DNA from 4 places in the Streptomyces taklimakanensis genome. Region 4 is predicted to be linked to each of the others. Evidence: riboswitches for the same ligand, from Rfam matches in the RefSeq annotation. Region 4 holds a riboswitch; each other region holds the start of a gene.
The links. Region 4 has a riboswitch for cyclic di-AMP ahead of F0L17_RS09560 (LysM peptidoglycan-binding domain-containing protein). Riboswitches for the same ligand answer to the same signal wherever they lie in the genome.
Positions count from the first base shown of each region.

Region 1 (7,108 bases), 3.4 Mb from region 4:
GGCCGTCACGTCGTAGAGGCCGGCCAGCGCGTCCTGCACCTGCCGTACCGCGTCGGGGCTGCCGCTGAGGTCGGCCTCGACCGCCTCGCTCAGCTCCGGCGCCTCTTCCACCTCGCCGTGCGTACGGACGTCGACCGTCCCCATCCAGAACTTCGTTCCGCCTTTTCCGCCCTCCTCCCCGGCTCCCCGCCGACCGTTCCCCACCTGGGGGGAACGGGGAAAGAGCGACCCGAGGGCGGTGAAGACGGCATCGGCGTCCGCCGCGGTGCAGTGGGGCAGCTCGATCTCGACCTGGCACACGTCCTGTCCACCGGTCTGCGCGGTCTGTCCGTTCTGTTCAGTGCTCATAGCCCCACCTGTACCCCGGCGCGGGCGATGGTCACAGCCCGTTCGGGCCTGTCGCGAGAACGGTCCCGCGCGTCCGTCGGTCCCGTGGGTGCGACCAACGGCCTTGTTAGGCTCCCCCCATGGACACGACGGCCCACGACGCCGCACCCGCCCGGTTGAGGAACGCCCCGATCTGGCTGATGTCACAGGTGACGGCACACGCCCACCGCCTGGTGTGGGAGGCCTTCGCCGCCACCGACGACCGTCGCTACCACTACGCCCTGCTCGCCGCCCTGGAGGAGTACGGTCCGGCCAGCCAGGCCGCGCTGGGGCGTCGCTGCGGCATCGACCGCAGCGACGTCGTCGCCGCGCTCAACGAACTGGCCGACCGCGGCCTGGTCACCCGCTCCCCGGACTCGGCGGACCGGCGGCGCAACATCGTCTCCGTCACTCCCGAGGGCCGACGGCACCTGGAGTGGCTCGACGGGGCGCTGGGCCGGGTGCAGGACGAGCTGCTCGCCGGGATCTCCACCGACGAGCGCGAGCACCTCGTGCGGCTGCTGCACCGGGTCCTGGCACACCACGCGCCCCGCCGGGCGGAGTGAGGGAGCCGGACGTCGGTCACTCCCCGCCGCGGTGGAGCCGGAGGGTCGCCTCCCCGTCCGGCCCCACGTACGGCTCCTTGACGCGGGGCTCCACCGGCGGCTCCCACCAGGACGGCGGATCGCTCGGTTCGCCGACGGACCGCGCGCACGCCCAAACGTGTCCGGGCGTCGGGGTCTCGGGCGGCCCGCAGGAGCCCTCCGCCGGGGCGGGCGAGGACTCCTCCCCCAGTGGGACGTACTCGCTCCAGCCGTGGCGCTCGACGCCCTTGTCGATGTCGGCGTTCAACACCCAGGTGGCTCCGGCACCCCCCACCGTGAGCACCGCCCACCCCAGGATCAGGAGCGGACCGGCTCTCCGCCTCCCCTTCCCCGGCGGCTCCGCCTCGTCCCTCTCGTCCGTCCCCACGTTCCACCTCCTCGGTCCCCCGCCCTCGCGACGGGGCACACACCACCCTAGGAGTCGCCGCCGAGCGACCGCATGATCTCGGCCTCCCGCTCCGGCGCCAGACCGACACGGGACCGGCCGACGCGCGGCGGCACGCCACCCTCCGGTCCGCGCATCCAGTCCCAGGTGTCGGCCACCGTCTCGGCCACCGGACGGCAGCGCAGTCCCGCCGCCACCGCTCTGGAGACGTCTCCCCGGTGCATGCCGTCGTGGAACTCGCCCGGCGGGGTCCACACCGGCAGGTCCGTCCACGGCTCCACCCCGGCGGCCAGGATCGCCTCGGGAGCGGTCCAGCGCAGCTCGGCGCGGGAACCGGTGACGCGCACGCAGTTCTCCAGCAACGCGCCCATGGTGGTGTGACCGGGAGGACTCACCAGGTTGTACGGGCCACCGAGCCCGCGCGCGACAGCGTCCAGCGTCCAGCCGGCGAGGTCGCGGGCGTCCACGTACTGCAGGGGGAGAGCGCGGGGGCCGGGGGCCAGGACCTCTCCGCCGCGCGCGACGCGGGACAGCCACCACGGCAGCCGCCCGACGTTCTCGTACGGGCCGAGAATCAATCCCGCACGCACCAACAGGCCGCGGTCGCCGAAGGTCTCCGAGGTGGCCAGTTCCCCACCCCGTTTGGCCCGCGCGTAGTCGGCGTCGTCGGTGTCGTCGGACGATCCGTCGACCAGCGGGCCTCCCTCGTCGGTACCGGCCGCGGGCGGGAAGAGGTACACCGAGCGGCTGGAGACGTAGGCGTAGTGCCCGACATGCGGCTCCAGCAGCGCGGCGGCGGTGCGGACCGCGGAGGGCGCCCCGCTCCAGGTGTCGACCGCGGCGTCCCAGCCCCCGTCGGCCGCCGCCCGCTCCAACGCGGCCAGGCCGGCACGGCCCTCGGTGCGGTCGCCGTGCAGGGCGGTGACACCGCGGGGCGCGGGATGTCGCCCCCGGTGGAGGACCGTCACGTCCCAACCGCGCTCGATCGCCTCCTCGACGACCGCGCGTCCGACGAACTCCGTTCCACCCAGCACCAGAAGTCTCATGGGGACGAGCCTTCCCGCCGGCCGGTGGCGGGGGAAGGACTTCACGCCCTCGGCGGAATCGCCGGGAGCCGAACCGGAATCGTGCGAACCGGGTCGGGCCGGGCCCGGTGGGGCCCGACCCGACCCGGTGTCACCTCACGCGCCCGTACCGCACGTTCTTGGTCCAGATCCTCTCCTTGCGGACGGTCTTGCCCGGCTTCGGGGAGTGCCAGACCCGGCCGCCGCCGGCGTAGATGCCGACGTGGTAGACGCTGCCGCCGGAGTGGAAGAAGACCAGGTCGCCCTTCCTGCGGGTCGTGACGGAGATCCGCTTGGAGCGGTTGTACTGGGCCGCCGCGGTGCGCGGCAGTTTCTTGCCCGCCTTCTTGTAGGAGTACTGGATGAGTCCCGAGCAGTCGAACCGGCTGGGGCCCGCGGCCCCGTACTGGTAGGGCGACCCCTTTTTGGAGGCCGCGACCCTGAGCGCCTTGTTCGCGGGAGTGGCCGCTTCCGCGTCGGGCGTGGCCGACGGGATCAGTGTCGTACCCGCCAGGGTGACGGCGGTGACGGCGGTGGTGATGCCCGCTCGGGACAACCGTCCCGTTATGGGTGTGTGCGCAGACATGAGCGAACCCTTCGTCATGCGCCTGCGAAAGATGACCTGTCGGGTTCGGGCCGGCGAAGTTGCCCGGCCACCTGATGTGGCTTCACCCCAAGGACCGCGTCGTGCGACGCGATCCGCCGTGCTCGGGTCTCCCGCTCCTGCCGTGTCGTCGTCTCGGTCCGGACTCGCCCGGGCGGCGGCAGGATTCGGCGTCCGCCCGGGCGGCCCCGCCCTTCGACGGGGTCTTGCGGTCTTCTACGGATAGTGCGTCACCATCGGCCCGAATCGGGCGATCACGGATCCTTTGTGAACATGCTCACTCGGGTCTCCGGACGGTGGGGACCGCCCCCTCGGGAGGGTCCCCGTGCCTGGAAGACCGCGCTGACCAGCGACGGTTGAGGGTCGTTCAGCATTCCACGACCTGGGGGGAGGCATCGCCGCGCGCCACGGACGCCGCCGCGATCACCCCGAATGGCCGCCGCCGTGTCGGGTGATCGCGGCGGGTCGCGCAACGGTGCGGCGGCGCGTCCGGGAGGTCCCGGCGAGGGGCCTGCCGAACGGGCCCGCGGGGCCCGGGGATCAGCGGATGTGCACACCCGAGATCGTGCGGGCGATGACCAACCGCTGGATCTCGCTGGTGCCCTCGAAGATCGAGTAGATCGCGGCGTCCCGGTGCATGCGCTCCACCGGGTACTCCCGGGTGAAACCGTTGCCGCCGAGGATCTGCATCGCCTGGGCCGTGACGGTCTTGGCCGTCTCCCCGGCGAAGAGCTTGGACATCGATCCCTCGGCGGCCTCGAAGGGCCGGCCCGCGGCCGCCATCCAGGAGGCCCGCCACACCAGCATCCGGGCGGCGTCGATGCGGGTGCGCATGTCGGCGAGCTGGAAGGCGATGCCCTGGTTGTCGATGATCGGGCGGCCGAACTGCACCCGGGTCCCGGCGTACTCCAGGGCGACCTCGTACGCGGCGCGCGCGATGCCGACGGCCTGGGCGCCCACGGCCGGACGGGACGCCTCGAAGGTGGCCATCGCGGCGTTCCCCACGCTCCCCCTGCCTCCGGCGGAGGGCGCCCCCGCGCCGCCCTTCCCGGCTCGTTCGCGGGCGCGGGCCAGACGCTCGTCCAGCTTCTCCTTGCCGCCCAGCAGGCAGTGACCGGGGATCCGGACGTCGTCCAGGACGACCTCGGCGGTGTGGGAGGCGCGGATGCCGTGCTTCTTGAACTTCTGTCCCTGGAAGAGGCCGGGGGTGTTCGGCGGGACGACGAAGGAGGCGTGTCCCCTGGAACCGAGTGCGGGGTCGACGACGGCGACGACGACGTGGACGTTCGCGATGCCGCCGTTGGTCGCCCAGGTCTTGGTGCCGTTGAGCACCCACTCGTCCTTGGCCTCGTCGTAGACCGCGCGGGTGCGCATCGCGGAGACGTCCGATCCGGCGTCGGGCTCGGAGGAGCAGAAGGCCGCGACCTTGACGTCGTCGGCGTCGCCGTACATCTGCGGGATCCAGGTGCCGATCTGCTCCTCGGTGCCGTTGGCGAGCACGCCGACGGCCGCCAGGGCGGTGCCGACGATCGACAGGCCGATGCCCGCGTCGCCCCAGAACAGCTCCTCCATCACCATCGGGATGCCCAGGCCGGTGGGGTCGAAGTACTGCTGGGCGTAGAAGTCGAGCGAGTACAGACCGATCTTGGCGGCCTCCTGGAGGATGGGCCAGGGGGTCTCCTCCCGCTCGTCCCACTCGGCGGCGGCGGGGCGCATGACGTCGGCCGCGAAGCCGTGGATCCAGTCCCGAACGGCCTTCTGGTCGTCGTTGAGGTCGAATGCGAACTCCGCCATGGAAGCCCCTCCATCTGGTTGTTACTAGCGGTAACGTGAATATGTCACCGCCCGGCGCCGTGTCAACCGGCGTCCACCGGTCCGTCTCGCCGTCTTCGGCGGGTGTTACGTTGCGCGAGGGTGGAAGACGGCGAAACGCGCCGAGGCGTACAGGGACGGGGAGACCGGGCAGATGGAGACCACACAGCGGGAGAGGCGGCGCGACGGGCAGCGCGGCGCCGCCGAGCAGCGCCGCAGGGAGTTGCTGGAGGCGGCCGAGCGGGTGGTCCTGCGGGACGGCCCCGGCGCCTCGATGAACGCCATCGCCGCCGAGGCGGGCATCACCAAACCCATCCTCTACCGGCACTTCGGCGACAAGGGCGGGCTCTACCGCGCCCTGGCCGTACGGCACACCGACGCCCTGGTGGATGCGCTGCGGACCGCGCTGGACGAGCCCACCGACCGGCGCGAACGCGTGGAGGCCGCCCTGGACACCTATCTGGCCGCCATAGAGGCCCGGCCCCAGGTGTACCGCTTCCTGATGCACCCCGCCGAGGAGCCCGGCGGCGAACGCGGCTTCGACATCGGGCAGCACGCGGCGCCGCTGCTGCGCAGGCTCGGCGAGGAACTGGCCACCGTCATCGCCGAACGCGTCGAACTCGACCCCGACTCCGGAGAACGAGCCCGGGTGTGGGGGCACGGCATCGTCGGCATGATGCACGCCGCCGGCGACTGGTGGCTGCGCGAGCGCCCCTGCCCCCGGCAGTCGCTCGTGAAGCACCTGGCGGATCTGCTGTGGGGCGCCCTGGCCACGGCGGACGACCGTGCGGGCGGACCCGGCTTCTGACGGCGGCGGACCGCCCGGAGGACCCGGACGCCGCCCGGCCCGCGGGCGGCGACGTCGCGTCACGGTCCCACCGTCCCGGAGGGTTTCGGCGCCCCGGGCCGGGCGGCGGAGGACTCCCCGGAACGCGTACGATGACGCCCCGGTCCCCATCGAGCGGAGGTCGGGCCCCGTGGCGCCGACGACGGCGGTCCGCACCGTCCCGGCGGTCGCGGACGGCGTCCGTCGGGGGCACCGTCCGGCCCGCCCACCGGCTCCCGGCGGGCGCCGCGTCGACCCGAACGGGCGCTCTGCCGGACGGGTCGGTTCCGCATCGGACGGCGCCACTCGCGCCCCGGCGCGGGCCCCGTCCACCCGGCGACCGCGGGAGCCGGACGGAACCGGAACGTCCGGGGACGTCGTCGCGGGCACGGGCGTCGCCCTACGCCGTGCTGATCATCTTCGGGTGGCGCGGTTCGGGACCGGGAGAGGACCTCGGTAGGCTGATGCCCGACCCAGGGGCAAGGAGGGACAGGACGATGGCAGGCAACACGGAGCCGCTGCCGCCGCGGGCCAAGCTGGCCGTGACGGCGGGCAAGGCCGCCGCGGCGGTGTCGCGGGCCGCGGGCCGCGGCAGCGGGTCGGTGATCGGCGGACGGGTGGCGCTCAGACTCGACCCCGACCTGCTGGCCAGGCTCGCCCAGAAACTGGACGTCGTCCTGGTGTCGGCGACCAACGGCAAGACCACCACCACCCGACTGATCGCCGAGGCGCTGCGCGCCGCCGGCCCGGTCGTCTCCAACGCCCTGGGCGCCAACATGCCCGCGGGCATCACGGCCGCGCTCGCCGGGAGCGGCGATGCCCGCTACGGCGTCATCGAGGTCGACGAGAAGTACCTCGCCATGGTCGCCCGGGACGTCACGCCCAAGGCCATCGCCCTGCTCAACCTCTCCCGCGACCAACTCGACCGCGCCGCCGAGACCCGGATGCTCGCCGAGCGGTGGCGCGAGGGCCTGTCCGGCTCCAAGGCCGTGATCGTGGCCAACGCCGACGACCCGCTGGTGGTGTGGGCCGCCTCCTCCTCCCCCAACGTGGTGTGGGTGGCCGCCGGGCAGGAGTGGAAGGACGACGCCTGGTCGTGCCCCGCCTGCGGCGGCGTCATGCAGCGCCCCGGCGACGACTGGTTCTGCGGCGAGTGCGGTTTCCGCCGCCCCACCCCGAGCTGGGCCCTCTCGGGCGACCACGTGCTGGATCCGCACGGCTCGGCCTGGCCGATCCGTCTCCAGCTCCCCGGCCGCGCCAACAAGGCCAACGCCACCACCTCCGCGGCCGTCGCCGCCGCCTTCGGCGTCCCGCCCCAGGCGGCGCTGGAACGCATGTACTCGGTGACCGCGGTCGCCGGCCGTTACGACGTGGTCTCCTTCCAGGGGCGCGAGCTGCGTCTGTTGCTGGCGAAGAACCCGGCGGGCTGGCTGGAGACCTTCTCGC
Region 1 covers NZ_WIXO01000001.1:5,560,315-5,567,422, reverse strand. The annotation lists gene F0L17_RS24525 (hypothetical protein) at 1-348, opposite strand, end outside; gene F0L17_RS24520 (MarR family winged helix-turn-helix transcriptional regulator) at 468-932, shown strand; gene F0L17_RS24515 (hypothetical protein) at 949-1,338, opposite strand; gene F0L17_RS24510 (NAD-dependent epimerase/dehydratase family protein) at 1,386-2,402, opposite strand; gene F0L17_RS24505 (C40 family peptidase) at 2,533-3,006, opposite strand; cyclic di-AMP (ydaO/yuaA leader) riboswitch at 3,011-3,167, opposite strand; gene F0L17_RS24500 (acyl-CoA dehydrogenase family protein) at 3,565-4,818, opposite strand; gene F0L17_RS24495 (TetR/AcrR family transcriptional regulator) at 4,991-5,644, shown strand; gene F0L17_RS24490 (MurT ligase domain-containing protein) at 6,160-7,108, shown strand, end outside.
Region 1: another riboswitch for cyclic di-AMP. It lies ahead of F0L17_RS24505 (C40 family peptidase); the one in region 4 lies ahead of F0L17_RS09560 (LysM peptidoglycan-binding domain-containing protein).

Region 2 (7,108 bases), 2.3 Mb from region 4:
TCGGGGTCGTCGTCCCAGTACTGGAGGACGTCGTTGCCGGAGACGTCGGCGCGGTCACCGGCGGAGACGAAGCTGGAGACCCCACCGAGCCCGCGTCCGCGGCGGTGCAGTGCGGCGAGCACCGAGATGCCGATGGCGCCCGACTGGGTGAACAGACCGATGCGTCCGCGCTCGGGCGTCTCGGGTGAGAGCGTGGCGTTGAGCCGTACGTCGGGGGCGGTGTTGATCACCCCGAAGGCGTTGGGACCGATGATGCGCATCCCGTGGTAGCGGGCCTGGCGGACCAGGGCGCGCTGCTCGTCGCGGCCGATGTCGGCGGAGAGGACGACCAGCCCCCGCACGCCCCGCTCGCCGCACTCGGCCACCACGCCCGACACCTCGCCGGCGGGGACGGCGACGACGGCGAGGTCGACGGGCTCGGGAATCTCCCGCACCGAGCGGTGGGCGGGGACCGAGTCGACCTCGGTGCGCTCCGCCTCGAAGGCCCGGTTGACGGCGTGGACGCGTCCGGTGAAGCCCGCCTCGCGCAGACCGGCCAGGACGGTGCGCCCGGCGCCGCGCGGGGCGCGGCTGACACCGATGACGGCGACCGTTCCCGGGGACAGCAGCCGCTGCACGGAACGGGCCTCGGCGCGCTGTTCGCGGGCCCGCATCACGGCCAGGGACTGCTCGGTGGGCTCGATGCCGAAGGTCAGGTGGACCGCGCCGTCCTCGAAGGTGCGCTTCTGGGAGTAGCCCGCGTCCGTGAACACCTTGACCATCTTGGTGTTGGCGGGCAGCACCTCGGCGACGAAGCGCCGCACCCCGCGTTCGCGGGCACAGGCGGCGATGTGTTCCAACAGGGCCGAACCGACCCCTCGGCCCTGGTGGTCGTCCCGGACGAGGAAGGCGACCTCGGCCTCGTCGGCGGAGCCCGAGGCGGAACGGCCGGAGGCGTCGATGCGGTCGTAGCGGACGGTCGCGATGAACTCGTCGCCGACGACGGCCGCCAGCCCCACCCGGTCGACGTAGTCGTGGTGGGTGAAGCGTCGCACGTCACGGGCGGAGAGCCGGGGGTAGGGCGCGAAGAACCGGTAGTACTTCGACTGGTCGGAGACCTGTTCGTAGAACCTGACGAGACGATCGGCGTCATCGGGGGTGATGGGGCGGATCCGGGCCGTGCCGCCGTCGCGCAGCACCACGTCGGCTTCCCAGTGGGCGGGGTAGGCAGGCTCGCTCGGGGTCCGCATGGGGCCAGCCTAGTCACCCGGGGGCCGGGGGGCTCCGGAGCGGACGCGCACCGGCTCCGGGCCGGGGCCCACCGCCTGTGCGAAGCTGATCGGGAGTTTGGACCGAGCCCGGTCCCGCCCGGTCGGTCCGGTCCGCCCGGTCCGCCCGTCGCGGCCCGGACGGAGCGGCGCCGACCGCACCAGCCCCGACCGACCGAAGCGATCCGATCCGAAGGACAGCACCATGACCGAGCGCCGCGTCACCGTCGGCTGGCCCGAGGGCCTGCACGCCCGTCCCGCCGCGATCTTCGTCCGTGCCGTGACCGCCTCCGGCCTCCCCGTCACCGTGGGCCGGCCCGACGGCGACCCGGTGAACGCCGCGTCGATGCTGTCGGTGCTGGGGCTGGGCGTGGCGGGCGGCGACGAGATCGTGCTGGCCTCGGACGCGGAAGGCGCGGAGGAGGCCCTGGAGCGGCTGGCGAAGCTGGTCTCCGAGGGGCTCGACGAACTCCCCGGCTCCGTCTGATCGCCGTCTGTTTTCCGCCCGCCCGCCGCCCGATTCCCGGCCGGCCGGGCTTCCCCGGCAATTCAACCGACAAGACGGGGGTGATGGCGACGGATTGTGAGCTCCATTGCTTTCTCCGTCGCCCCCCACCGCCCCCGGAATTCCTCGAACGCATTCCCGGCGCGTTCCCCATGTCTATACGCTGTCTGTTACGGGGTGTCGCGCGCCGTGTTTACCGCGTGTTTCGCGTTCCTCACGGCGTTTCTTCGGTGCCCGGTACGGGCGGCCACCGGCCTCTGTTCCCGACGGACGGCGATCGAGCGCTCCACGTGCTCGCTCGCCAGGGCGTGTGCCCGTTCCGCGTCTCCGCGTGCGACCGCGTCCACGATGGCACCGTGCTCCTGCCAGACGGCGGCCGCCCGCACCGGGGGCTCCGCCGCGTAGACCCAGGTGATCTTGCGGCGGAGCTGGGTGAGCAGCGAGGCCAGGGTGGGACTGCCGGACGCCTGGGCCAGCGTCTCGTGGTACCACTCCTCCAACGCCCCGAGGTCGGAGAACTGGCCGCGCGTGACGCGCTGTCGCCCCAGGCGGACCAGCCCCCGCAACACCCTCAACTGGGCCTCGGTGCGGCGCCGGGCGGCCCGGGCGGTGCCCAGCGGTTCCAGGCGGGCGCGGATGTCGAGCAGGTCGACGGCCTCCTGCTCGGTGGGCACGGCGACGCATGCGCCGACATGGCGGCGCGAGGTGACGAAACCCTCCGACTCAAGGGTCCGCAGAGCCTCGCGCACCGGGACGCGGGAGACGCCGTAGCGTCGGGCGAGGAGTTCCTCGGTCAGGCGCGCGCCGGGCGGAAACACCCCGGAGACGATGTCGTCGCGGACCGCAGTGCACACCATGTGCGCGGAAATGCGCATGGCAGGACCTCCGCCGTCGTCTCCGTTTTCCGAAGTTCCGCAGAGTGGAACTGTATTCCACCGGCACGGGTTTTCCGATGCCCCATCGGAAAGAGGCGTGAAACACACGGCCGCGCGCCCCCCGGAGGGGACGCGCGGCCGGATTCCCGCCCGAGGGGCGTGCGTCACACGTCGACGCCCTTGGAGGCCAGGTAGGTGATGGGGTTGAAGTCCGAGCCGTAGTACGCGCCGGTGCGGGCCTCGAAGTGCAGGTGCGGTCCGGTGCTGTTGCCGGTGGAACCGACCGAGCCGATCCGCTGACCGCCGTCGACCTTCTGGCCGGGCGAGACCTTCGTGGCCGACAGGTGGGCGTACTGGGTGTACTTGCCGTCGTCGTGGCGGATGACGATCTGGTTGCCGTACGCGCCGCCCCAGCCGACGGTCACCACGGTGCCCGGGCCCACGGACCGCACGGCGGTGCCGGTGTTGGCCGGGAAGTCGATGCCGCTGTGCTTGCCGGAGGACCAGGAGGAACCGGCCTGCTTGTAGGTGGTGGTGGTGTCCACGCCCGCGACCGGGTCGACGTACCCGGAGGCGGAACGACGCTCCGCGGAGCGCTCGGCGCGGTCGTCGGCGGCCTTGGCGGCGCGCTCCTCGGCGGCCTTCTCGGCCTTGGCTGCCTTGGCGGCGCGCTCCTCGGCGGCCTTCTCCGCCTCGGCGGCCTTCTCGGCTTCTGCGGCCTTCTCGGCTTCTGCGGCCTTGCGCGCGGCGTCGGCGACGCGCTGCTGGGCCTGCGCCTGCGCCTTGATCTCGTCGGCGATCGTGTCGCCGGAGGCGGCGGCCTGGACGAAGCCCAGGGCGTAGGTGCCGGAGCCTCCCTCGGGGGCGGCGATGGCGGGGGTGGCGACGGCGCCGACCACACCGGTGGCGGCGAGGGCGGCGGCGCCGGCGAGGCCGACGCGGGCACGGGTGGCCCGACCGGCGTGGCGGTGCTTCTCGACGAGGGCCTCGGTGGTCTCGGTGAGCTTCCCGGTGGCCCGGGTCAGCGTGTCGTTCAGCTTCTCGGTGAGCTGCGCGGTGGCACGGGTGAACGCCATGAGCGGCGTGCTCCTTTCCTTCCGTGTCGCCTACCGGGTTAGCTGACGGGTTCGGAGCAGGAAGGTCTCCTACGGGCGGGCAGGCCCGATTCACCCCGGATGCCTCGGAAGAGGGCCTCCTTCCGCATCCCTCGCGGAAGGGTGGGTCCCCGGCTCCCCTCGACGGGGATTCGGCGATGGTTGCCGTCGGCCGCGGTCCGCGGTCGCTTCTGACGAGCAACGAGATCGACGCTAAACGGACAAATTTGAGCTAGCAAGCAAATCCGGTCGTTTGTAGCTCATGCCACAGGGACCTCGCCCTGAATGGCCTCAAAGCGGACATAAGGAAGGCCCTTGATGTGACAACCACACCAAGGGCCTTCGCTGTTGGGATCGACCGGGGGCGGCCGACGGCCGCTAGTCCGTGACGACGGTCACCTCTCCGATGCCCAGCTCCCGCACCGGATCGGCGATCTGTGACGCGTCTCCCACCAGGACCGTCACCAGACGGTCCGCCGGGAAGGCCGCCACCGCCGCGGCCGTGGCCTCCACGGTCCCCGTCTCGGCGAGACGGGCGTACAGCCGCGCCTGGTAGTCGTCCGGCAGGTGCTGCTCCACCTGGTCGGCCAGAGTCCCCGCGACGGCGGCCGCCGTCTCGTACCGCAGCGGAGCGACGCCCACCAGGTTCTGCACGGCCGTGTCGCGCTCGGCGTCGGTGAGCCCCTCCTCCGCGAGGGTGCGCAGCACCCGCCACAGGTCCTCCAGTGCGGGCCCCGTCACATCGGTGGCCACCGATCCGTTGATCACCAGCAGGGACGCGCCGGTGCCCTCCGAGGAGGAGCGCAGCACCTGCGCGTACGCCCGCACCCCGTAGGTGTAGCCCTTCTCCTCGCGCAGCACCCGGTCCAGGCGGGAGGTCAGGGTGCCGCCCAGGCAGTAGGTCCCCAGTACCTGAGCGGGCCAGACGCGATCGTGGCGGTCCGGGCCGACCCGGCCGACGAGCAACTGCGTCTGCACCGCCCCGGGCCGGTCCACGACGATCACCCGGCCGGTGTCGTCCGCGGTGATCGGCGGCATGGGCCGGGGGCCGGCCTCGGTGCCCGACCAGCCACCGAGGGTGTCGGCGAGCGCCTTGTCCAGGTCGATGCCCGTGAAATCGCCCACGATCACGACGGTGGCCGTCGAAGGACGCACATGCGCCTCGTAGAAGGCGCGCACCGCGGCGGCGTCGACGCGCTCGATCGTCTCCCGCGCGCCCTGCCGGGGGCGGGAGAGCCGCGAGTCGGACGGGAACAGCTCCGCGGAGAGCGCGATGGCCGCCCGGCGGGCGGGATTGGCCAGCTCGTGCGGGATCTCGTCCAGGCGGTTGCGCACCAGCCGCTCGATCTCGCCCGTCGCGAAGGCGGGGGCGCGCAGCGCGTCGGTGAGCAGGCCGAGCGCCCGGGTCAGCCGGGAGGCCGGGACCTCCAGGGAGACCCGCAGCCCGGGGTGGTCGGCGTGCGCGTCCAGGGTGGCGCCACAGCGCTCCAGCTCGGCGGCGAACTCCTCGGCGCTGTGCCGGTCGGTGCCCTCGCTCAGCGCCCGGGCCATGATCGCGGCCACGCCCTCCTGGGCCCGGGGCTCGGCGTCCAGCGGTGCCGCGAGGTTGACCTCGACGGCCACGACCTTCTGACCGGGACGGTGACAGCGCAGCACGGTCAGCCCGTTGGGCAGCTCACCGCGCTCGGGGGCCGGGAACGCCCACGGCCTGGGCTCGCCGCCGCGGGGTTGGGGGTGGAACTCCATCGAGACGCCGTTTCGGGGCTGGTCGGTGGCGGGCTGGGCAGTGGCGTCGCTCACTGAGCGGCCTCCTGATCGTCGTGGGCGGCGGTGTCGGAGACGGTGGCACCGTCGGCCATCTCGGCCGCGGTGTCCGGCGCGGTCCCCTGCGTGGGCTCGTAGACCAGCACCGCGCGGTTGTCGGGGCGCAGGCGGGCGGCGGCCACCTCGCGCACCTCGTCGGCGGTGACCTGGAGCACCCGCTCCACGGCGGTCAGGGCGAGCTGGGGGTCGCCGAAGAGCACGGCGTAACGGCACAGCTCGTCGGCGCGACCACCGACCGTGGCCAGCCGGTCCAGCCACTCGCGCTCCAGCAGGGCCTGGGCGCGCTCCATCTCCTCGGGGGTGGGCCCCTCGGCGGCGAAGCGGGCCAACTCCTCGTCGACGGCGGTCTCGATGGCGGCGATCTCCGCGTCGCCGGAGGTCTTCACGTCCAGCCAGCCCATCGAGGGCGCGCCCGCCAGCCGCAACATGCCGAAGCCGGCGGTGACGGCGGTGCGGTCACGGCGGACCAGCCGGTTGTGGAGGCGGGAGGACTCGCCACCGCCGAGCACCGTCAGCGCCAGGTCGGCGGCGTCGGCCTCGCGGGTGCCGTCGTGCGGCAGCCGGTAGGCGGCCATCAGGGCGCGGGAGGGCACCTCCTCGTGGAGGGTCTGCCTGATCTCCTCGCCGATGACGTCCGGCAGGGTGCCGTCGCGCGGCGGCCGCTTGCCGTCGTGGGAGGGGATGGATCCGAAGTACCGCTCGATCCAGGCGAGCGTCCGTTCGGGGTCGATGTCGCCGACCACCGCCAGCACGGCGTTGTTCGGCGCGTAGTAGGTGCGGAAGAAGTCCCGGGCGTCCTCCAGGGTGGCCGCGTCCAGGTCCGCCATGGAGCCGATCGGGGTGTGGTGGTACGGGTGCCCCTCGGGGTAGACCATCGCCGTCAGCCGCTCGAAGGCCGTTCCGTAGGGCACGTTGTCGTACCGCTGGCGGCGCTCGTTCTTCACCACGTCGCGCTGGTTCTCCATGGACTCCTCGTCCAGGGCGGCCAGCAGCGACCCCATGCGGTCGGCCTCCAGCCACAGCGCCAGTTCCAGCTGGTGGGCGGGCATCGTCTCGAAGTAGTTGGTGCGCTCGAAGCTGGTGGTGCCGTTGAGCGAGCCCCCGGCGCCCTGCACCAGTTCGAAGTGGCCGTTCCCCTTCACCTGGGCCGACCCCTGGAACATCAGGTGCTCGAAGAGGTGCGCCAGCCCGGTCCGACCCTCGACCTCGTGGCGCGATCCGACGTCGTACCACAGGCACACCGCGGCCACCGGCGTCTGGTGGTCCTCGGAGAGCACCACGCGCAGGCCGTTGGTCAGGCGGTGTTCGGTCGCTGTCAGGCCACCCGCGGTGGGCGGGGGCGAGGCCGTGTGAGCCATGGGCAGGGAGTCCCTTCGATCGCGATCGCGGGCGCGTCCTCACAACGCGTGTGTGGTCACTGTATGCAAGCGACCGGACAAAGCGCGAAGTTCCCGTACGGTTCGGGGCGGGGACCCGGCTGTCAGAGCCGAGGTCCACAATGGGCACCGTTCGTTCGCCGCCCTCCGTAAGGGCGCGCGGGCACCACCCACCCGCGCCGACGAG
Region 2 covers NZ_WIXO01000001.1:4,525,132-4,532,239, reverse strand. The annotation lists gene F0L17_RS20075 (bifunctional acetate--CoA ligase family protein/GNAT family N-acetyltransferase) at 1-1,229, opposite strand, end outside; gene F0L17_RS20070 (HPr family phosphocarrier protein) at 1,453-1,734, shown strand; gene F0L17_RS20065 (GntR family transcriptional regulator) at 1,923-2,627, opposite strand; gene F0L17_RS28100 (M23 family metallopeptidase) at 2,792-3,703, opposite strand; cyclic di-AMP (ydaO/yuaA leader) riboswitch at 3,716-3,889, opposite strand; gene F0L17_RS20055 (M16 family metallopeptidase) at 4,100-5,467, opposite strand; gene F0L17_RS20050 (M16 family metallopeptidase) at 5,518-6,903, opposite strand.
Region 2: another riboswitch for cyclic di-AMP. It lies ahead of F0L17_RS28100 (M23 family metallopeptidase); the one in region 4 lies ahead of F0L17_RS09560 (LysM peptidoglycan-binding domain-containing protein).

Region 3 (7,108 bases), 510 kb from region 4:
GCCTTCCGCCGACGGTCGTTCCCGTTCCGCACCACGGCAGGTGGGGGACGAGCGGTCTCCCGTGGGCGGTCGGACGCGGGACGCCCGGAGCCGGGGCGGGTTCCGGACGGCCGGACGGCCGGACGGCCGTTCGAGCCGTCAGCCCGGCCCGCCGGGGCCCGGAGCCGGAGGCGGGCCCTCCCCGGCCTCCGGGTGCGCCGGACCGGCACCGGTGTCGACGAGGATCTGTGCGGCCCGGTCGGTGTTGTCGGCCCGGACCGCTCGGGCCATCGCCGCGCGCGCGGCGTCGGGAGCCGTCCGCGGCGGGACCACCAGCAGGGAGAAGTGATCACGGTTGCCGCGGGTGACGAGGATCGTGTCGTCGCCGACGGGGAACGAGTCGATGTGGACGACCCGGTCCTCGACGACCAGCCGTGTCGGGAGGTCCTCCCAGGCGTCGGCGTCCAGGCCGACGCGGACGACGGGGCCGATGTGCTCGCTCAGCGCGGCGATCAGGCCGGGCAGTTCGGCTCCGACGCGGCGGGAACGCGGCCACCACGCGCCGTCGAGGACTCCCTGGCGGGAGTGGACCGTCTCAAGCCGCAGGAGGGCCGTCCCGGGTTTCACGGCCCGGTGGGCGGTGTCGGGCAGGAGCCCGGCCGGTTGGGCGTCGTGGTCGGTCATGGCGTGTCCGCCCGTCCTGTGGAGGGCTCGGAGCTTCCACGGTTCCTCCCGGCACCGTCGAAGTCGGTGCGGGATTCCGCCGCTGACTCCACGGTACTCGCGCATCGGTGGAGGGATCCGTTGGCGGGGCTCGGACGAGGGGCCCGAGGACGCGCCGGCGGGAGGGGCGGAGCACCGGGGACGCGTCGCGCACCTGCCCCACGCGGATGCCGTTCCCGGCGAGTGGCGCGACACCGGGCGGTCGGGGGGACCGAGCCCGGAGGCGGGTCCGCGCCACGGTCGCGGCCGGCGGCCCCGCGTCGATCGGTGCGCGCGCCTCCCGGCCACCGACCCGTCCCACCCCGCCGGCCGGTGCGGACCGCTGGTGATCCCCCGAAGACGGCAGGCGCGACAGCCGCTCGGCCGACGTTCGTCGCGTCCGTGGCGGCCGGGGCGGTCGGTGTACTGTCCGGCGGGACGGGGAAGCGTCGCGGCGGGGAACACGGCGCGGGGCGGGGAGGCGAAGGGTGGAACGGCGATGAGCGGGTCACGGGCCCGGACACCCGGGGAGGCGGACGGGCGGCTGCGGCGACGTCTGGGGACCACCGACGCGGTGGTGATCGGTCTGGGGTCGATGATCGGCGCCGGGGTCTTCGCGGCCTTCGCGCCCGCCGCGCGCGCGGCGGGCTCCGGGCTGCTGCCGGGCCTGGCGCTGGCGGCGGTCGTGGCGTACTGCAACGCGACCTCCTCGGCCCGGTTGGCCGCCCGCCACCCGCAGTCCGGCGGCACCTACGTCTACGGCCGCGAGCGACTGGGCGAGTTCTGGGGCTACCTGGCGGGCTGGGGCTTCGTGGTCGGCAAGACCGCCTCGTGCGCGGCGATGGCCCTGACGGTGGGCCTGTACGCGTGGCCGGAGCACGCCCGTGCCGTCGCGGTCGCCGCCGTCGTGGCGCTGACCGCCGTCAACTACGCCGGGGTACGGAAGGCGGTCCGGCTGACCCGCGCGATCGTGGCGGTCGTCCTGGCGGTGCTGGCCGCCGTCGTGGTCGCCTGCCTGACCTCCGGCGAGGCGGACGCGGCCCGGCTGGAGATCGGTTCGGACGTCACCGTCGCGGGTGTCCTCCAGGCCGCCGGTCTGCTGTTCTTCGCCTTCGCCGGGTACGCGCGGATCGCCACGCTGGGGGAGGAGGTACGCGATCCGGAGCGCACGATCCCCCGAGCGATCCCCCTGGCGCTGGGCATCACCCTGGTCGTGTACGCCGCCGTGGCCGTGGCAGCGCTGGCCGCGCTCGGCCCCGGCGGACTGGCCGGAGCGGACGCGCCGCTGGCCGACGCCGCGCGGGCGGCGGGGGTGCCGGAACTGGCGCCGGTGGTGCGGGTCGGGGCGGCGGTGGCCGCGCTGGGCTCGCTGCTGGCGCTGATCCTCGGGGTGTCGCGCACCACCCTGGCCATGGCCCGCGACCGTCACCTGCCGCCCGCGCTGTCCGCCGTCCACCCCCGCACCGGGGTGCCGCACCGCGCCGAACTGGTCGTCGGCGCGGTGGTGGCCGTGGTGGCGGCGACCGCGGACGTGCGCGGCGCGATCGGCTTCTCCTCCTTCGGGGTGCTGACCTACTACGCGATCGCCAACGCCTCCGCCCGGACGCTCACCTCCGCCGAGGGACGTCCGCCGCGGGTCGTCCCCGTCGTCGGGCTGGTCGGGTGCGCGGTGCTGGCCCTCGCGCTGCCGGCCGCGTCGGTCGTCGCCGGGTGCGCGGTGCTGGCCGTCGGTGCCGCCGTGTACGGGGTGCGGCGCGGACTCGCCGGACGCCGGTAGGCCCGGAGCCGGGTCGGGCCGGGTCGGGTCGGGCGGGGTCGGGCCGGGTCGGGTGGGCGGACCGTGGCCGCGGTCGTCCGTACGGCGTTGATCGACTCGCCGGACGGTCGCGGGAGGGGCAGATTGGAGAGGTGCGCGGCGAGGGACAGCGGGAGACGGGCGGCGGCAGGGAGCGCTTCCGCGCCGTTCCCGTGCTCGGGCGCCCGCCGTGGCTGCTTCCCCTGCTGCTGCTCCTGACCGGTCTGTTCACCAACCTGCTGACCCCGCCCAACGTGTTGATCGAGGCGACGTTCTCCGCCGCTCCCCTGATCGCGGCGGCCCTGTGGACGTTCCGCGGCACGGTGGCCACGGCGGTGGCGTCGGCGCTCACCTCCTGCGTCCTGCTGTTGTGGGCGGACCGGGTTCCGGCGATGGAGACCACGCTGCGGCTGTCGACGACCGTCACCGTCGGTCTGCTGGCCGTCGCCGTCAACCGCGTCGTGGAGCGCAGCGACACCCGCGCGGCCACGGCCCGGGGCATCGCCGAGGCCGTCCAACTGGCCGTGCTGCCCGCCCCGCCCGACCGGATCGGGGACCTGAGAATCGCGGCACGCTACGAGACGGCGCATCTCGACACCCGGATCGGCGGGGACCTGTACTGCGTGCAGCGGACGCCGTACGGGATCCGGGCGCTGGTGGGCGACGTCAGGGGCAGCGGGCTGGGGGCGGTCACCGTCGTCACCGTCGTGCTCGGCGCCTTCCGGGAGGCGGCCGGGACCGAGCCGGAGCTGTCGGACGTCGCGGACCGGGTGGAGCGCTCCCTGGAACGGGAGCGGGAGCGGGGGCTGTGGAGAGACGACGAGGGCAACCGGGAGGGGTTCGTCACCGCCGTCCTGGTCGAGGTGTCGGAGGGCGACGGTCCGAGGGAGGTGCGGGTCGTCAACCGGGGGCATCCGCCTCCCCTGCTGCTGCCTCCCGGCGGCGGCTCGGTGCGGGCGCTGGAACCGGACGCGTACGGGTTGCCGCTGGGACTGGGGAGGCTGGGGGACGGTACGGGCGGCTCCGTCGCCGTGGCGCCGTTCCCACCGGGAGCCCTGCTGCTGGTCCACACCGACGGGCTGACCGAGGCACGTGACGCGGCGGGTGCCTTCTACGATCCGGTGCCCTGGTTGCGCGGCCGCCGCTTCCCCGGCCCGGACGCCCTCCTGGACGGGCTCCTGGCGGAGGTCCACGCGCACACGGCCGGGGGGCAGGACGACGACATGGCGCTGTTGGCGGTCATGCGCGATCCGGATCCGCCACCCACCGGGTGATGACCGTCCGTGTCCGCGACACCTCCCTCCGCATAACAAATGAGGCACCGTCAGATAAGAGCGTTGTTCTCTCCCTCGGGAAAGTGGCGGCCAACTCGCCCGAATTGAGGGGGAAATGGCCTGTTAGGTCCCCCCGGAAATTACCCACGCTTTGAAGGGGAGACTTGGAAACCGGCGCGCTCCTCTATTAACGTTCGATAACGCAGCGCGGTCGTCACTGTCGCCGAAGGAGGCGACACCGTGCGCCGTCGCCGAATTCCGAAGGCGCTGCCCCGCCGATCGCGGGGCCGCGTCCAGGGAACCGGGGAACCACCTCTTGGGGTGAATCGGACCGCCGGGCGTGCCCGTGCGGCTCCGTAGGAGACCTTCCTGCTCCGAACCCGTCAGCTAACCCGGTAGGCGAGAAGGAAGGAAAGGAGAGCGCCTCCGTGGCGTCCAGCAGTCCGGCCCCCGAGGCCCCCGAGGTCTCGTACGATCCGCACACCGCCACCTTCGCCCCGTTCGGTCCGGCCGGCGACGAGGACCGACAGGTGTGGAATCCCACCGAGGAATCCGTCCGCCCGGTCCGGGGTCGACACCGCGTGGTCAAGCAGCGCAACGGCATGGCGCGCAGCGGAGCCGTCCTGGGCGTCGGCATGATCGCGGCGGTCGGCGCGGGCGGCATCGCCACCGCCAAGGAGAAGGCCCCCGCCCCCATCTCCCTGCCCGACCTGGGCGAGGTGGCCGAGAACATCCCCGGTGTCGGCGGGCTCATAACGGAGTCCGACAAGGGCTCCGGCCCCGATGCCGAGCCCGGCACCGAGTCCGACGCTCCCTTCGGCGACTTCGGCGACACCCTCGCCCAGGCCGGTCCGGACACCGGTGACGCCGGTGCCACCACCACCCTGAGCTCGGACCCCGGCGAGGCGCTGCGGGCCCGGATCCTCCAGCAGGCCGACCGGCAGCAGTCGAACGCCGCCCAGGCGGCGGTCGAGGCCGCCGCCGAGCAGGCCGCGGAGAAGGCGGCCGAGGAGGCCGCGGACAAGGCCGCGAAGGAGGAGGCCGAGCGCAAGCGCAAGGCCGCCGAGGAGGCGGCCCGCAAGGCCGAGGCCGAGCGCCTGGCCAAGCTCGCGGCCGGCTACACCCTTCCGCTCACCTCCTATCAGCTCACCTCCCACTTCGGCGCCTCCGGTTCGATGTGGGCCAACAACCACACCGGCCTGGACTTCGCCGCCCCGACCGGCACCCCCGTCAAGGCGGTGCACAGCGGCGAGATCGTCGAGGCGGGCTGGGCCGGCTCCTACGGCTACCGCGTCGTCCTCAGGCTCGACGACGGCACCGAGATCTGGTACTGCCACCTGTCCTCGATGACGGTGACCAGCGGCAAGGTGACCACCGGCGACGTCATCGGCCGCGTCGGCTCCACCGGCAACTCCACCGGCGCGCACCTCCACCTGGAGGTCCGTCCCGGCGGCGGCGCCCCGATCGACCCGCTGGCCTGGCTGCGCGACAAGGGCCAGTCCATCTGACCAGCCCCGGACGGGCCGTCGCCGCCGTCCGGCCCGGCCCGGACCGGAAGCCTCCGATCCTCCGGTCCCCGTTCCCGGCCGCCGCCTCGCACACCGTCGACGCACGTCGGCCGACCACAGGAGGGGACGAGGCGGCGTCCGGGTCCGTCCGGCCGCCGGACGGACCCTCGTTCCCGGCACCGTTCCCGGCACCGCTCCCGGTCCGGCCCCGAACCCCGGCGGCCCTGGTGGACCACCCCCCGACGCCAGGGCCGCCGGTTCCCGCCGCGCCCCGACCCATGACCCGGCGCCGCGCGTGGTAACCGTCTCCCATGACCGACACACCTCGCACGTCCCGCACGTCCCACGCCCCCCGCGCCTCCGACACGCCGGGCCCGCCCGGCACGAGCGGTGCTCCGCGCAGGATCGGCGGCCTCACCGTCTCCCCCCTCGCTCTGGGCGGGAGCGTCTTCGGCTGGACGGCGGACGAGCGGCAGTCCTTCGCCGTTCTGGACGCCTACACCGAGGCCGGCGGCACCTTCGTCGACACCGCCGACTCCTACTCGGCCTGGGCCGAGGGCAACAGCGGCGGCGAGTCGGAGACCGTGATCGGCCGCTGGCTGGCCGCGCGCGGCAACCGCGACGACGTCGTCATCGCCACCAAGGTCGGCTCCCACCCCGACCGCAGGGGACTGTCGGCCGCCACCATCAAGGCCGCGGCCGAGGACTCCCTGCGCCGCCTGGGCACCGACCACATCGACCTCTACTACACCCACCGCGACGACGAGTCGGTCGAGGTGGAGGAGATCGTCACCGCCCTCGACGATCTCGTGCGCGCGGGCAAGGTCCGCGAGATCGGCGCCTCCAACATCTCCGCCGAGCGGTTGGAGGCGTCCCTGGCCTTCTCCGCCCGCGAGGGACGCGCCCGCTACGTCGCCCTCCAACCCCACTACAGCCTGGTCTCGCGCGACACCTACGAGGGGCCGCTGCGCGATGTGGCCGCGCGCCACGACCTGGCCACGGTCCCCTACTACGCCCTGGCCGCCGGTTTCCTCACCGGCAAGTACCGCCCCGGCGCGGCGCCCGACGGGGCCCGCGCGGGCAGCGCGGCGAAGCACCTGGAGACCGAACGGGGACGCCGGGTCCTGGCGGCCCTGGACGAGGTCGCCGCCGCGCGCGGCACCGACCCCGCCACCGTCGCCCTGGCCTGGCTCGCCGGCCGCCCCACGGTCGCCTCCGTCCTGGCCAGTGCCCGCGCCCCGGAGCAGCTCCCGCCGCTGCTGGCGATGACCGAACAGGCCCTCACCGAACGGGAGACGGAGGTGTTGGAGAGGGCCTCGGCCTGAAACGGCGGGCACCCGACGGGGCGCGGCCCCGGCCGCGCCCCGGAACGTCGGAAGGGACGTTCCGGGCGCTCCGGGGCGTGCGCCGTCGGGTTCAGCGGCGAGGCTGCCCGTACACGTGTTCCACCGCGATCCGCAGCACCCGACGCCGGTCGGCGACCATGGTCCGCCGGTAGTCGTCCCAGTCGGGATGCTCCTCGCCTCGGATCGACCGGTAGAGGTCGACCAGCTCCTCCACCGTCCCGTCGTGCGGGTCGACGGCCACGGGCGTCAGCTCGGCGGTGCCCTCGGCGACCGTCCAGGCCCAGCCGTCCTCGCTGGTGACGTGGTAGCTCGCGCGGGGGTCGCGGGCGAGGTTGCGGGTCTTGGCGCGGTCGGCGGTGACCGAGATCCGGATCAGTCGCCGGTCGGGGTCGTAGTGGTGGACGACGTTCGACAGCTGTGGCCGTCCGTCCCGCTTCAGGGTGGCCAGCACGCCGAGTCCGCGCTCGGAGAGCAGCCGGAGGAGGGCGTCCTGTGCCGTCCCGG
Region 3 covers NZ_WIXO01000001.1:2,712,693-2,719,800, reverse strand. The annotation lists gene F0L17_RS11805 (DUF5994 family protein) at 139-663, opposite strand; gene F0L17_RS11800 (APC family permease) at 1,181-2,458, shown strand; gene F0L17_RS11795 (PP2C family protein-serine/threonine phosphatase) at 2,590-3,750, shown strand; cyclic di-AMP (ydaO/yuaA leader) riboswitch at 4,026-4,166, shown strand; gene F0L17_RS11790 (peptidoglycan DD-metalloendopeptidase family protein) at 4,179-5,258, shown strand; gene F0L17_RS11785 (aldo/keto reductase) at 5,570-6,583, shown strand; gene F0L17_RS11780 (PPOX class F420-dependent oxidoreductase) at 6,675-7,108, opposite strand, start outside.
Region 3: another riboswitch for cyclic di-AMP. It lies ahead of F0L17_RS11790 (peptidoglycan DD-metalloendopeptidase family protein); the one in region 4 lies ahead of F0L17_RS09560 (LysM peptidoglycan-binding domain-containing protein).

Region 4 (7,108 bases):
TTCGCGGACGCTCCGTGGTGCTCATGCCATCGAGTATCCCCTCCCGTTCGGGCGAAGCTTCGTGAGGGTCTTCACAAGCACTTTCCGCACTTCTGCTACACTCCGCCGGCCCGTGATCGGAACCACACCCGTCTTCGGGAACCCGGGGATCTCACCGTACGTTTCACACCCCTTGTGAGCTGGGGCATTTCCCGCCGAGGGAGGCTGGACGCGCCGGTGGCGACTCCTGCCGCACGCGACCGCCCGACACCCCGAGGGCGAGCCCGAGAGGGCGTCGGGACCCCGAAACCCTCCCTACCGGCGCGTAACATAAGCCGCTCACGCGCTTTTCCTTGTGAAGAACTTCACGAAGTTTTCCGTCGAGAGGCGCCCCGGCTCCCGCTTCCGCCCGGATCACCCCCCGGACGTGCGCCTCACGCCGACGACGACCGGCCCGCCATAGGCTGGAAAGCGCGCAGCATCCGAAACAGGGTGATCCTTCGAAGCGCCCGGGGGACACCGTGCCCGACGGCACCGCGGACGCCGTGAGGGACGGCCGTGAGGGACGCCGGTGGGGTCACCGGAGGGACGGCCGAGGGCGTCGGCGCGTACCGACGACCGGGGCGTCGGAGGTCGTCGGGGGCGCCCCGGCGGCGGACACGGGGACAGCGGGCGCGGAGACGACGGACGCGGTGGCGGCGGCGGAGGTGGTGGAGGACAACACCGCGGAGTCGGCCTCACGGGCCGACCGCACCCGCCTCCCCCTCCCGCGCCGCCGGGGAGGAACCACCGCGACGCACGCGTCGAGCACCGCGTGGAGAACCGCCCCCAAGAGCCCGGCCCCTCGGGCGGACACGCGGCCCCGACCCACGACCGGACCCGCCCGTCACCCGCGTTCGGCGGCGCTCCACCCGATCCCGTCGAGGATGTCGTGCTCGCTGACGACGACCTCCCGGGCACCGGTCCGCTCCATGATCGCCTGGAGGACGAGGGCGCCGGCGCCGATCACGTCCACCCGGCCCGGGTGCATCACGGGAATCGCCGCGCGCTCGTCGTGCGTGGCGGTCAGCAGGCGCTCGGTGACGGCGGCGACCCGGTCGACGGGGATCCGGGAGTGGTGGATGGCCTCCGAGTCGTACGCGGGCAGCTCCAACGCGATGCCGGCGACGGTGGTGACCGAGCCCGCCAGCCCCACCAGCGTCCGGGCCTCGGCCAACGGGACGGTCCGCTCGACCAGGTCCAGCGCGGCGGCGACGTCCGCCCTGATGGCGGCGATCTGCTCGGCGGTGGGAGGGTCGGTGACCCCGCTCCCCCCGTTCCCGGTGGAGGAGCCCCCACCGCGCGACAGGTGACGCTCGGTCAGGCGTACGCAGCCGATGTCCACGCTGCGGGCGGCGCGCACCGCGTCGTCGCCCACCACGAACTCGGTGGAGCCGCCGCCGATGTCCACCACCAGGTACGGCCCCGGCAGGTGGTCGCGGCCGGCCAGCTCGTGGGTGGCGCCGGTGAAGGAGAGCCGGGCCTCCTCGTCACCGGTGATCACCTCGGGCTCGACGCCCAGGATCTCCACCACGCCGCGCACGAAGTCGTCCCGGTTCTCGGCGTCGCGCGAGGCGGAGGTGGCGACGAACCGGGTGCGCTCGGGGGTGACGCCGTGCGCGCGGATCACCTCGGCGTACTCGCGGCAGGCCGCGAAGGTGCGCTCCAACGCCTCGGGGGCGAGCCGCCCGGTGCGGTCCACGCCCTGGCCGAGGCGGACGATGGTCATGCGGCGGTCGAGGTCGACCGCCGCGCCGGTGTCCGGGTCGAGGTCGGCGACCAGCAGACGGATGGAGTTGGTGCCGCAGTCGATGGCGGCGACCCGGATCGTCACTTCGCGTCCTCCCCTTCCCCGGGCCGTTCCCCGGCCCCCCGGTCCGAACACACGCACGGCCCCTTGCGCCACCACTCGGGCAACATGCCGATCGCCTCGTCGCCCAGCGGGTTGACGCCGGGCCCGGCGACCAGGGAGTGGGCCACCAGCACGTGCAGGCACTTCACGCGGTCGGGCATCCCGCCCGCGCTGGGAAAGCCCTCCAACACCTCGATCGCGTCGCGGCGGGCGATGTAGTCCTCGTGGGCCCGGCGGTACGCGGCGGCCAGCTCGGGGTCCGTCCGCAGCCGCTCGGTCATCTCCTTCATCACGCCCTCGGCCTCCAGGGTGCCGATGGCGGAGGCGGCACGCGGGCAGGTGAGGTAGTACGTCGTCGGGAAGGGCGTGCCGTCCTCCAGCCGCGGCGCGGTCTCCACCACGTCGGGCAGTCCGCAGGGGCAGCGGTGGGCGATGGCGCGCAGACCGCGCGGCGGGCGGCCGAGCTGCCGTTCGAACGCCTCGACGTCCGCGTCGGTGGGCTCGGTGGGTTCGGTCGGGGGCGGGGGCGTTTCCATGGGGTCCAGGGTGCCTCGGGGGTGTCGGGTGCCGGACGCGCGGGGCGCGCGGCGGCCGGGTGGGGTACCGGACGGGGTGCCGGGTCGGGAGCGTCGGTTCAGGGGTACCGGTCGGCCGCGTCCACGCCGTCCCACAGGTGTCGGTACCAGGAGCGGTCGGCGGGGCCGGGCGCGGTGGAGCGTCCGGACCGGGAGGCGCCGTCCGCGCCCCGGTCCGCGCCGTGGTCCTCCGTGCCCTCGGGGAGGAGGTAGCCGACCTCGCCGGGGCGGAGGTACAGCAGGTGTTCGCGGGCCATCCGTTCGACGTAGGCCGGGTCCTGCCAGCGGGCCTTCTGGTCGCGTTTCTCCTCGACCCGTTCGCGCAGCTCCTCGACCGTGCGCCGCTGCTCGGCGATCTCCGCGCGCTGCGAGAGGTACTGGCGTGTCGGGTAGGCGAGGGCGACCACCAGCGAGCACAGCACGAGGACGAGCAGCGCGGCCCGTCCGGTGAGTCGGCTGCGTCGGGGGCCGCGCATCCGGCGGTTCTGGGCGCGGTAGACGCGTTCCGCCGCCTGCGTGCCCAGTGCTCTGAGCCTGGTCGCGGTGGAGAACCTGTCCCGGTCCGCGGCCACCTCGCCTCCCCTGTCGGTCGCCCTGTCGCCGTCGCGCGCGGCCCGTCGTGCCGCAGCGTCCCCCGCCACCGTACGGGACGGCGGCGGGGGACGCTGCGGCGGCGCTCGGCGGAGCGGTCACGCTCCCCGGATCCGCCGGTGTTACCGGCCGGCGGGACGGAACCGCGGGAAGGCGGAGCGACCGGCGTACACCGCGGCGTCGTCGAGGATCTCCTCGATGCGCAGCAGCTGGTTGTACTTGGCGACGCGCTCGGAGCGGGCCGGGGCGCCGGTCTTGATCTGGCCGCAGTTGGTGGCGACGGCCAGGTCGGCGATGGTGACGTCCTCGGTCTCACCGGAGCGGTGGGACATCATGCACTTGAAGCCGTTGCGCTGGGCCAGCTCGACGGCGTCCAGGGTCTCGGTCAGGGAGCCGATCTGGTTGACCTTGACCAGCAGGGCGTTGCCGGCGCCCTCCTCGATGCCGCGGGACAGACGCTCGGGGTTGGTGACGAACAGGTCGTCGCCGACGAGCTGGACCTTGTCGCCGAGGCGCTCGGTGATGGTCTTCCACCCGTCCCAGTCGTCCTCGAACAGCGGGTCCTCGATGGAGACCAGCGGGTACGCCTCCACCAGTTCCGCGTAGTAGTCGGTCATCTGGGCCGCGGTGCGCTCCTGGCCCTCGAAGACGTACCGGCCGTCCTTGTGGAACTCGGAGGCGGCCACGTCCAGGGCGAGGGCGATGTCCTGGCCGGGGGTGTAGCCGGCCTGCTTGATCGCCTCCAGGATGAGGTCGAGCGCCTCCCGGTTGGAGCCGAGGTTCGGGGCGAAGCCGCCCTCGTCGCCCAGACCGGTGGACAGGCCGCGCTCCTTCAGCACCTTCTTGAGGGTGTGGTAGACCTCGGTGCCCCAGCGCAGGGCCTCGGAGAAGGACTCCGCGCCGATGGGGGCGATCATGAACTCCTGGATGTCCACGTTGGAGTCGGCGTGCGAGCCGCCGTTGAGGATGTTCATCATCGGGACCGGCAGCAGGTGGGCGTTCGGGCCGCCGAGGTAGCGGAAGAGCGGCAGGTCGGACGCCTCGGAGGCGGCGTGCGCGACGGCCAGCGAGACGCCCAGGATGGCGTTGGCGCCGAGCGAGGACTTGTCCGGGGTGGCGTCCAGGTCGAACATCGCCTGGTCGATCAGGCGCTGCTCGGTGGCGTCGTAGCCGACCAGCTCCGGACCGATCTGCTCGATCACGGCGAGGACGGCCTTCTCGACGCCCTTGCCGCCGTAGCGGTTCTTGTCCCCGTCGCGCAGCTCGAGGGCCTCGAAGGCGCCGGTCGAGGCACCGGACGGAACGGCGGCACGGCCGGTGCTGCCGTCGTCGAGGCCGACCTCGACCTCGACCGTGGGGTTGCCTCGCGAGTCGAGGATCTCGCGGGCCACTACGACGTCGATGGACGGCACGAGCGTCTCCTTCGTGTATGTCGGGCATGTGTGTGAGGTCTCAGTGCCCTGAGCCTATCCGGCCCGTGCGCACCACCCTGTCGACAGCCCGTGCCATACGGCGGAACGGCAGGTTAAACCGCAGCTCAGAGGGGCTGGGATGAGTTTGTTTCCAAATTGAATAAACCCGGTGCGGCGCGCCCTTCCCACAGGGGGAACACACACCGCACCGGGCCGGCTCCGGCCGGTGACCGTCCGGTGGGGGCGAACGTCGAACCGACCGGAGGACTCAGACCCGGAGCTGCTGCCCGGGGAAGATCAGGTTGGGGTCGTCGCCGACGACGTCCTTGTTGGCCTCGTACAGCTCCTGCCAGGTGGTGCCGTGGTCGGCGGCGATCGCCCGGAGCGTGTCGCCGGACTTCACGGTGTACGCGTCCTCGACCTCCCGGTCCTCCATGCCGCCTGCGGTGCTCTCGGCGCTCTCGGCGCTCTCGGTGGTCCCGGTGCCGGACCACGAGCGCTCCCGCTCCTGGGACTGCCCGGAGTGCGAGTACGTCCGGGACTCCGCGCCCCCGGCACTCCCCCGCCCCCCGGCGCCGCCGTCGGGGTCCACGTTCGCCGCCGGCCCCCCGGCCGTGAGGCCGCCCGCGTCGGCACAGGCCCAGGCGCGCGGCCCCTGCATGGCCAACAGGCGCTCGGCGACCGCGATCTGCTGCTCCTTGGTGGCCAGGTCCGCGCGCGGCGCGTACCGGGTGCCGCCGGCGGCCTCCCAACTGGACTGCGCGAACTGCAGTCCGCCGTAGTAACCGTTGCCGGTGTTGATGGACCAGTTGCCGCCGGACTCGCACTGGGCCACCTGCTCCCAGGTGTCCACGGAGGCGGCCGAAGCGCCCGGCGCGCCCGCCACCGGGGCGGCGATGGCGGCGCCCGTCAGGGCCGCGGCCCTGACGGCGCGGGCGGTACGACTGTCGTGACCCTTGCCAGAGAACAGCATCGACGTCCCTCTCACCGACGCCTACGAGGTGAGCTGTCGGGTTCGGGCCGTGAGCAGCCCGGCCGCGCGGGACGCGGTGTCCCCGCGCGGCTTCACCCCAAGCCGCCGTGCTCCGTACGCACGGCCCGTCCGTGTGCACGGCCCCGGCGGCGCCTACCTGGTTCCCCCGCTCCTGCCATCGGCGCTGACGCGACGACTACCCCACCGGCCGCCGGCAGGATTCGGCGCTGCGGTCGGTGGCACTCGCGGTCGCGAGCGAGACGACGGTAAGCACACCGGGACATACACCTCAAAGCATGTCGATTCCCGGGCATTCACCCTTATCGCCCCTCGTGGAGGTGAATCCCCGCAGGTCAGGGAAGCGCCGTTAGGCCTGACGGGAAGGACACGCCGTGGTAACCCGGGAGGGTCATCCGGGAGCGGCCTTTCGGATCAACCGAGGCCGAGCTCCTGGCCCGGCAGGATCAGGTCCGGGTCCTCGCCCACGACCTCCCTGTTGTTCTCGTACAGCTCGATCCAGCCGCCCCGGACCTCGTGCTCCTCGGCGATCAACGCCAACGAGTCGCCGGGACGCACCAGGTGGGTCGTCGGCGCCGGCGCGCCGGACCCGCCCGGCTCCAGGCCACCGGCGAACTCGGCGCGCGCGGAACGGTCGATGCGGTCGTCCTCGTCGACCGGGCGCTCGTCCCCCGTGGCCCGACGGTCGTCCTCCCGTCCCTCCACCGCCTTCTGCCGCTCCAGCTCCAGCTCGCGCGGGTCCCGCTCGCCGCGGTGCCGGCCGGTGCCCTCCCGGGCGTCGGCGTCGACGTCCGCCTCGGCACCGGCTTCGGTGTCGGTGTCGGTGTCGGTGCCCGTCCCGGCACCGGTGTCCGTCCCGGCGTCGGAGTCCGCATCGGCACCGGCTTCTGTGTCGGCGTCGGTGTCGGTCCGCGGCGCACGGTCGGTCCCGTCGGCGCCGGCGCCCTTCTCCGACTCCGCGCCACCGGTCCCCTCGGCGGCGCCGGTCCCGGAGGTGTCGCCGCGCCCCGGAGCCTCCCCGGGGCCGTCCGCCCCGCCCTCTCCGCCGCCGCCGGGAGCGTCCCCCTCCTCGCCCTCGACGGGCAGCAGGAGATCGGGATCGATGGCGGGCGCCTCGCCGGTGGTGTCGTGGCGCAGCCCGGCGTTGATCCCGCAGGAGGGCCAGGCGTACGGCCCCTGGTCGGCGAGGATCTTCTCGGCGACCGCGATCTGCTGACTGCGGCTGGCGAGGTCGGGGCGCTCCGCGTAGGCGGTGCCGCCGTACTGCTCCCAGGTCTCCTGGGTGAGCTGGAGACCGCCGTAGTAACCGTTGCCGGTGTCGGCGCTCCACAGACCGCCGCTCTCGCACTGCGCCACCCTGTCCCAGGTGTCGAGGTCGGCCGCCTGCGCGCCCGAGGCCCCGAGGAGGGGCATCGCGATTCCCGCGCCGGTCACTCCGGCGGTGACGAAGACGGCGGGAGCCTGACGGGGGCGGCGGTGTCTACCGTTCCCGGAGAGCATGTGTGGGGCCTCTCGTACGTGGGGAGCCATCGGGGTCGAGCAGTTGACGGCTGAAGGTAGCGCCCCCCGTCCGATCGTCACAAGCCAGTGTCGCGTAGATCACGTGAAGGTCACACTCGTGACGTGGCGTCACGTCTGTGACGGTTCGAACTCCACCGGAAGTTCCCGC
Region 4 covers NZ_WIXO01000001.1:2,198,321-2,205,428, forward strand. The annotation lists gene F0L17_RS09535 (NAD(P)/FAD-dependent oxidoreductase) at 1-25, opposite strand, end outside; gene F0L17_RS09540 (Ppx/GppA phosphatase family protein) at 866-1,846, opposite strand; gene F0L17_RS09545 (DUF501 domain-containing protein) at 1,849-2,406, opposite strand; gene F0L17_RS09550 (septum formation initiator family protein) at 2,505-3,017, opposite strand; gene eno (phosphopyruvate hydratase) at 3,159-4,448, opposite strand; gene F0L17_RS09560 (LysM peptidoglycan-binding domain-containing protein) at 4,717-5,421, opposite strand; cyclic di-AMP (ydaO/yuaA leader) riboswitch at 5,425-5,615, opposite strand; gene F0L17_RS09565 (transglycosylase family protein) at 5,854-6,852, opposite strand; gene F0L17_RS09570 (cytochrome P450) at 7,069-7,108, opposite strand, start outside.